One region of the Vibrio sp. 1069 genome, then DNA from elsewhere that is predicted to be linked to it. Evidence: predicted binding sites of a transcription regulator. Region 1 holds the regulator's gene; the other holds the start of a gene.
What was found. Region 1 encodes PurR, which represses purine synthesis genes. Its sites were predicted from a motif close to TNANGNAAACGTTTNCNTNA; they were not measured.

Region 1 (4,223 bases):
GTCCTGTTACTAATATGATACCAATATCCGATTGGCTACGTAACTCACGAGTAAGCATCAGGCCGTCTTCACCAGGCAGGTTAATATCCAGCATGATCAGGTCTACATCGCCCGCTTGCAAAACTTCACGCATTTCTGCGCCACTCTCTGCTTCGCTGACTTGGTAGCCCTCATTTTGGAAATATCCCGCAAGCTTACTACGAGTTACAACATCATCTTCTACGACTAATACGTGATAGCTCATTTACACCACTTTTCTGTCTTCTTATTATCCAAGACGTATTCTATTCATAACTAGTAACATTTCTAGTCATAGATACATTAAAACGCAAGATTTAGCGTTTTTATTGATTCAAAACAAGCTTGCCCATTGCTATTAATAAACGGTCATTTTTGACCATAAAACATAACAATTATAGTTACTGCTATTCATTTTAATTGATTACACTTAGGGGATATCCCTAATTGACTTTGTGATGCATGACTTGAAGCATCATTCAGGAGCCCAAAATGCAAGAAGTGAAAGCTTTTAATGAAAAACGCGCTGAAATTTACTGGTGGTTTTCGAGCTTGTTCGCAAAAGAACTAACAGAGAAAGAATTGGAAGCCTATCACAGTGTTGAAATTCGCAGTTTTCTCGCAGGTTTAGGTGAAAATGAGTCGCTAAAACCAGCCGTTGATAGCCTAGTTGATGCGCTGAATCGGTTACAAGATCGTGAAGATGCACAACTAGAGCTTGCAGCTGACTTTTGTGAACTGTTTTTGAAGACAGAAAAATACGGCGCTCTTCCTTACGCATCCATGTACATTGGTGAATCAGGTTTACTGAATGACAAGCCAGCTGAGGAAATGGAAAAGTTGATGGCTGAATTTGGCGTTCAAGTAGACGAAAACCTAAAGGAACCTGCGGATCACTTAGCCGTTGAGCTCGACTTTCTCGGGAACATGATTATCCGCTCAAACGAGCTTGAACAAGAAAAACACATGGAAGAAGCCTTCGTTAAACAAAACGACTTTATCCAGCAACAATTGATGTCTTGGTTACCTCAGTTTTCAGACAAATGTAAACAATTCGACGAATTTGGATTTTACTCGAGTGTCGCGAAACTATTAGTTGCATTTTGTAAACTAGACAGCGCCTACCTTCTTGGTGAATAATTGCCGCCTATTTTTAGGGAGCCTGCCTATCGGGCTTCCTGTATGCCTGAAAGTGACCAATTGTAAGTAACTTGGGTATAATATTCGTTTGCCTTAACTTAGCGCAAAGACGCTTGGTTATTTAGCAGTCAAAATGTGACTTCAAATACACAAATCTCTTGCTGAAAACATTGCTAGTCAGTTCACATAGGGCTAAAATGTGAGCGCAAACGATTAAATATGATTTATATGTAAACCGCTGAAATATAGCGGTTTTTGTGTTTTCTTAACAGGTTGATGGCAATTTCTCATCAGATAGAAAAAAGATAAAATTCATCGACCGATGCTGCTACGTACCCTTTTGTCGCACTTGGATCAACCGCTGCCGAGACACTTAGCGCCAATTTTATATTGCTAGGTGTGAAACCATTAGAGCATCAGGTACATCCAATACGACATATTTCAGTAGCTCGATACAGGACACCATTTATGGCCACGATAAAAGACGTTGCTCGCTTAGCCGGCGTTTCCACTACGACAGTTTCGCACGTTATCAATAAAACGCGTTTCGTTGCAGAAGCAACGCAAGAAAAAGTAATGAAAGCCGTTGACGAGCTGAATTACGCGCCAAGTGCCGTTGCACGCAGCCTAAAATGCAACTCAACTCGTACGATTGGCATGTTAGTAACTCAATCAACTAACCTATTTTTCTCAGAAGTGATTGATGGCGTTGAGAGCTACTGTTACCGCCAAGGCTATACTCTGATTTTATGTAACACAGGCGGGATTTACGAAAAACAACGCGATTACATTCGTATGCTGGCTGAAAAGCGCGTTGATGGCATCCTAGTGATGTGTTCTGACTTAACCGAAGAACTAAAAGAGATGCTTGACCGTCATGCGGACATTCCTAAAGTGGTCATGGATTGGGGCCCAGAGAGCTCACAAGCAGACAAGATCATGGATAACTCAGAAGAAGGTGGCTACATTGCAACCAAACATCTGATTGACAATGGTCATACGGATATCGCTTGTCTAAGCGGTCATTTTGAAAAGCTTGCTTGCCAAGAGCGCATTGCAGGTTTCCGTCGCGCAATGAGCGAAGCGAACCTAGCTGTAAATGAAGACTGGATCCTTGAAGGTAACTTTGAATGTGATACGGCCGTATTAGTTGCAGATAAAATTACCGCAATGGACAAGCGCCCGACGGCGGTATTCTGTTTTAACGACACAATGGCTCTAGGCCTAATGAGCCGCTTGCAACAAAACGGGATCAAAATTCCTGAAGATATTTCAGTGATCGGCTACGACAACATCGAGCTTGCGGAATACTTCTCTCCACCGCTAACGACTATCCACCAACCTAAACGTCGTGTTGGTAAAAATGCATTCGAAATTCTACTTGAGCGTATCAAAGATAAAGAACACGAAAAACGAATTTTCGAGATGCAACCTGAGCTTGTAATTCGAAATACTGTGAAAAAAATGAACTAAATTTCACTGTATTTAACCGTGTTAAATAAGCGCTCTACAGGGGCGCTTATTTTTTTGGAAAAATTAAGCATTCTCTAATACTTCACACCACTCTAATAACAATTGACTAACGTTAACTCCCTGTTTTATATAAATGTAATATATATTAAGAACTCCTTTTCAAAGGCCAATTTGCACCTTTCCATATGCAAAATAGAGCATTCAATCTATCATTTTTATTGAACCGAAATCACACTTTTAACGCTAAACCGTGATGTTAATTCAATATAAGAAGTATGCTCATTGTGTCACGCACAGGGCAAACCATTCGAAAGAGTGGGACGCAAAGCCTCCGGCCTGAACCATATTACGATATGGAAGGTAGCGGGGTTACCGATGGCAAGTGTGTAAGCAATGACTTTACTCTGTAATGACATTGTTTTTACGCATGTTTGCTACTCTCTCGGACCTGACTTTTGGTGGCGTAATATTAATTACACCGAGATAACAAAACATGGATAAACCGATACTCAAAGACTCTATGAAGCTATTTGAGGCACTTGGTAATATCAAGTCGCGCTCAATGTTTGGTGGCTTCGGACTATTCGCTGATGAAACAATGTTTGCACTAGTGGTAAACAATCAGCTTCATATCAGAGCAGACCAAAAAACTTCATCTGACTTCGAGAAACAAGGGCTAAAGCCTTACGTTTATAAAAAACGTGGCTTTCCAGTCGTTACAAAGTACTACGCTATTTCCAGCGATTTATGGGAATCAAGCGAACGCTTAATCGAAGTAGCGAATCAATCATTGAAAAAGGCAAAGCTTGAGAAAGAACAGCAAGCAAGTACAAAGCCTAACCGTTTGAAAGATTTGCCTAACTTACGACTGGCTACCGAGCGCATGCTAAAAAAAGCCGGCATCGAATCCGTAGAGAAGCTTGAAGAGGAAGGTGCGCTTAACGCCTATAAAGCGATAAGAGATACGCACTCTGCAACCGTCAACATTGAGTTGCTATGGGCACTAGAAGGGGCTATCAACGGCACTCATTGGAGTGTGGTACCTCAAGCTCGCCGAGATGAGTTGATGAACGGCCTCCAATAAAAGTCGGCCTAAAAACTATCTTGTAAAACCGCAGTCTAATCTGCGGTTTTTTTGTGAAATTTTTTCGGTTTTCCTACTGTCTTATTACATATATCCCAAATTGGAATCAAAATTATGAATAAGAAACTGATATTAGGTCTCATCCTACTAGCGGCTATCGTCTTTTTAGGTATTAACTTTGGCCAGTATTTAACCTTAGAGAATGCAAAAGCCCAACAAGAAGCACTAACTACATACATCGATCAGAATTTTGTATTCTCGGCTGCGATTTACTTTTTTACCTACATTGCAATTACCGCTTTTTCTATCCCAGGAGCGGCAGTAGTCACCTTACTTGGTGCAGCCTTATTTGGTTTTTGGACAAGCTTGCTACTGGTTTCTTTCGCTAGCACTATGGGGGCAACACTGGCCTTCTTGAGCAGCCGATACTTATTGCGTGACTGGGTACAAAACAAATTCGGAAATAAACTCAACGCAATTAATCAAGGTGTCGAAAAAGACGGAGCTT
Region 2 (4,223 bases), 220 kb from region 1:
ACCCCATCGAACAATATGAGTACGCACAACAATTATTGGCATCAAACGAAGCTGAAGCCTCACCAGAAACGCGCTACTGGCTAGAGCAATCCGCCAACCAAGGTTACCTCCCTGCACAAAAACAGCTCGCGAACGACTTTGCTAAAGGGATCAATGGTGAAAAAAATGAAACACAAGCGTTATATTGGCTAACCTCTATCGCACTCAATGACCCAACCGATCGTGGCTTTCTTCTCGCCGATTTTATTCAGCGCAATCCAGATAAGGTCACAACTTCTCAATTGACTGAAGCCTTGTATCAAATGGCTTCTCAGCATAATCCAGCAGCAGAACAAGCTTATAATCAACTATTAGAGCAGCGCTTCAACCAACTGCGAGCTAAACAAGTCTCGCAAATAAAGTCGCTCGATAAAAAGGCTGAGCAAGCACAGGAAGAGAAAAGCACAGTTGCAAACCCCAAAGTAGAACACTCGCAGTTTTTATGGCTGATCTGGCTAGCGGCGATACTCATCATCAGCGGCTTAAGTTTTCTCGTAATCAAGAAACTTAAGCAGAATAGAAAAGCGCTTGAAGCCAAAGAGGAAAGCCAAAATCAACGAATGGCGAAAAAAATAAAAGAGCTAGAGTTTACGAACAAGCAACTGAAACGCCAGCTAGAGAAAGTATTCAAAGAATTTAAGAAATCCAAAACCCAGGCAGAGAACCATAAGCTAAGCGTCGCGTGTGCTATGTTTGGCTACACACCACAACACATCCCTGATTTACAAGCAATCAAGCTACGCTATAGACAGCTATCAAAGCTTTATCATCCTGACACAAGAGGCAGTGAAGAAGAAATGAAGCGACTCAATCATGCCTTTAAGCTCGTCTCACAAAATGTTACAAAACAGTAAAAATAGGTCAGGATACTTTGGCTAGCATGCTTTTAGACCTATATAATCAAGCGCCGCAATCGATCTCCCTCTCAAACAAATTAACAGACATTTAACTTAAGTCGCGCTTTTATGCCATAATGCCCGGCGCAAAATAACACCTAACGACTCAAATTAATCTAGGTGGGGAGAAAATCAATGTTCACTGAAGAAGGCACCTGTGATTGGTGTAAAAAACCTAGCCTTGTAACTCGTCACGATTATTTAGATGGCAAGCACCACTACTCATGTAAAGCTTGCTACGATATGGCGAAAATCGACGTGCGCCTATTTAACCTAGGCGAATTACAAATGCGCGAACGCTTGCAACGAGCGAGCTAAGCAAGACGGAATCAACGGAACTGATTTTCAAAGGCGCCTTTTAAGGCGCTTTTTTGATCGGCCAAGCCCTATTTCCAATCTCTATCTCGTATTCCCTCCTATCTTACATAGCACGTCGCATCGGTTATCAGCCCTCTCCCACTGTATACAAACCATTGTCCGTGAAAAACACCTGTATATACAGTAGTAAACCCCTGTATGTCTCTCGTCCAACTTTCTACTCACCTCACATTTTTAAATTGATGTTAGACATATCAGAAATGAAAAATAAACAAATAAATTCAATTACTTAAAATAAAATCCTTTTATTTCCTTCTCAAAAAACCGCAAATAACTTTTGAGAAACTTGTTGATCAGGTCGCCAAAACAAACTACTGTATAGGCATACAGCATGTATAAAGGAACAGTAAGATGCAGTTACAAAGTCAATCTCATACATACTCTCGCTACAACGTATTGGCACAAGCAACTAAGCCCATGGCCGTTTCGGATCAGCTTCTATTTAAGCTGGCTGTTTTATCGCAGCAGAAACAATGGATTTTGTTTACAGCAGACTGCCCTCGTCCAGACTTTGAACAACTCACTGCTTCTAATATTTGCTGTAAAAACATCATTCAGATGAAGCCGTCTCAACAGCTTTCTGAAGTGGAAATCGTGATTAAAGCTATTCAGTCTGGTAACGCTAGCGCTGTCGTCGCATCGAACAAGATTGCCCTAATGAATCAATCAATGCTTCGCGATATTGCTCAACGTTATCAGTGTGAAGTCTTTTTCGTCGAAGGCAGAGTTAATAAGTACCACTAACAAGATCGACGTTATCCATCCTGCATCTCGCCTCCTTTTTAAGGGGGCTTTTTTTGTATTAAAGAAAACAGGCAAACGTTTGCTTTTTCTCTGGCGAGTTAAAATAGTTCTGGTATGATGCCCACATTCGATTTATTCAGCGCCCACATTTTGCTGAATATCTTCTCTTTCTGACGTTTGATTAAGATGATAGGAATGTCGCAATGAGCCTTGCTAATCAAGTACTTGCCGTCAATGACGATCTGCCAATTCGCACCCATAAACCCGTTCATAGTGGAAAAGTTCGTTCAGTTTACTGGTTAACTGAAGAAGACAGCGCCCGACTGATCAAAGAAAAAGGATACAATGTCGCTCCAGATGCGCCTTTGGCTATCATGGTAATTAGCGACCGAATCTCTGCATTCGATTGTATTTGGCATGCTGAAGGTGGTCTTAATGGTGTCCCGGGTAAAGGGGCTGCGCTTAATGCGATTTCTAATCACTGGTTCAAACTGTTCAAAGAAAATGGCTTAGCAGATAGCCATATTCTAGACATTCCTCACCCTTTTGTTTGGATTGTACAAAAAGCCAAACCGGTAAAAATCGAAGCCATCTGCCGCAAATACATCACGGGTTCGATGTGGCGCGCTTACGCAAATGGCGAGCGCGAGTTTTGTGGAATCCAACTTCCTGAAGGGTTAGGAAAAGACAAAGCACTGCCAGAGTTGCTAATGACCCCATCCACAAAAGGCATTCTAAAAGGCATTCCCGGTGTGCCAGAAGCGGATGACGTAAATATTACTCGTCAAAACATCGTAGACAACTACGAAGCATTTAACTTCTCAAGCGCTGACGATATCGCACTCTACGAAAAATTGCTGAAAGAAGGCTTTAACGTTATAAGCCAAGCGTTAGAAGAAATCGACCAAATCTTTGTCGATACCAAATTCGAATTTGGTTATGTTCATGATGCTGCTGGCAATGAAAAGCTGATTTACATGGATGAAGTGGGTACACCAGACTCGTCTCGTATATGGGATGCTAAAGAGTACCAAGCAGGTCACATCGTAGAGAACTCAAAAGAAGGTTTCCGCCAGTTCCTACTTAACCACTTCCCTGACCCAGATATCTTGCTAAATAAAGAACGTATGCCAGAGCGTGAAGCACTCGCTCGTGATAATGCTTTACCCGTCGAATCTTTGATGGCGATTTCGAGCACCTACATTGGTATTGCCGAGAAGATTACAGGCAAGCCGATTCATTTGAGTGAGAATCCGAAAGCGGAAATCATCGAAGTTCTGAGCAAAGAATACGGATTGATTGACTAGCACTGTCGCTAGATTGCTAAATGCTTTCCAATAAAAAGTCCGCACTAGCTTGCGGACTTTTTTCGTATTAGGCTCAGTTTAGCCGATATTTAACGTAGTGCCATCTGTTGTAGAGGCTGACTTGGTCGTCACCTGATATGTTTTGTCTTTAATCGTTGATACGAAATACCAGGTCGCCTCTGCCTTGTCGGGCGTAAAAGTAACGCGCATAAAGCCACGCTGTTTGATGTCTGCCCACTGTAATTCTGACACTAAGTGCGGCAGCGTGTATTCCATTTGAGTGATCGCAACAGGGTCTAACGCGAGGTAGGCTTCTAACCCAGGGGAACTCACAGAGCTAGTCGCAAACTCTACCCCGATAGGATGCTTAGATACGTCTTTAAGCTCACTTGCCCATGCATTGTGCGTATCTCCTGCCAAACAGACAAAGTTACCACTGCTGGCTTTGGCCAGTTGATAAACGTTCTCTCGCTCAACGTAGTAACCATCCCATGCATCTAGGTTATATGGCAAAGCAATGGTATCTAAACTTGGGTCAGAGAGATAACCCGTAATCGCAGAGTTTACCGCTAATAACGCCTCTGTTTTTTGTTCTTCAGTGGCAGTAAACAATTGAAACATCGCGGTCATAACCGAACTTGGCAACTCCATACGAGACATTAACACTTGTTGCCCTAGCACATTCCAAGTTGCGTCGTGCGTACTGAACGCATCCATCAGCCAAGCGAGTTGGTCACCGCCTAACAGCTCTCGGTCTTGACTGCGCGACTGGGCAACTAAACCGCCAATAGCTTCCATCGTTGGTGAGCTGAACGAGAAATAATCCAACGGTTTATCACGCCCCACAAGTCGCGTGTCG

Region 2: a site for PurR is predicted at 2,125-2,144, ahead of R7040_RS01395 (phosphoribosylaminoimidazolesuccinocarboxamide synthase). Genes of this name have one in related genera too.

What each region holds. Positions count from the first base shown of each region.
Region 1 covers NZ_JAWOWP010000001.1:94,473-98,695, reverse strand. The annotation lists gene torR (two-component system response regulator TorR) at 1-244, opposite strand, end outside; gene torD (molecular chaperone TorD) at 511-1,158, shown strand; gene purR (HTH-type transcriptional repressor PurR) at 1,627-2,631, shown strand; cyclic di-GMP riboswitch class I at 2,919-3,008, shown strand; gene R7040_RS00400 (TfoX/Sxy family DNA transformation protein) at 3,125-3,715, shown strand; gene R7040_RS00395 (TVP38/TMEM64 family protein) at 3,830-4,223, shown strand, end outside.
Region 2 covers NZ_JAWOWP010000001.1:318,159-322,381, reverse strand. The annotation lists gene R7040_RS01410 (molecular chaperone DnaJ) at 1-893, shown strand, start outside; gene R7040_RS01405 (hypothetical protein) at 1,071-1,253, shown strand; gene R7040_RS01400 (SulA-like leucine-rich domain-containing protein) at 1,665-2,057, shown strand; gene R7040_RS01395 (phosphoribosylaminoimidazolesuccinocarboxamide synthase) at 2,261-3,364, shown strand; gene R7040_RS01390 (alkaline phosphatase D family protein) at 3,443-4,223, opposite strand, start outside.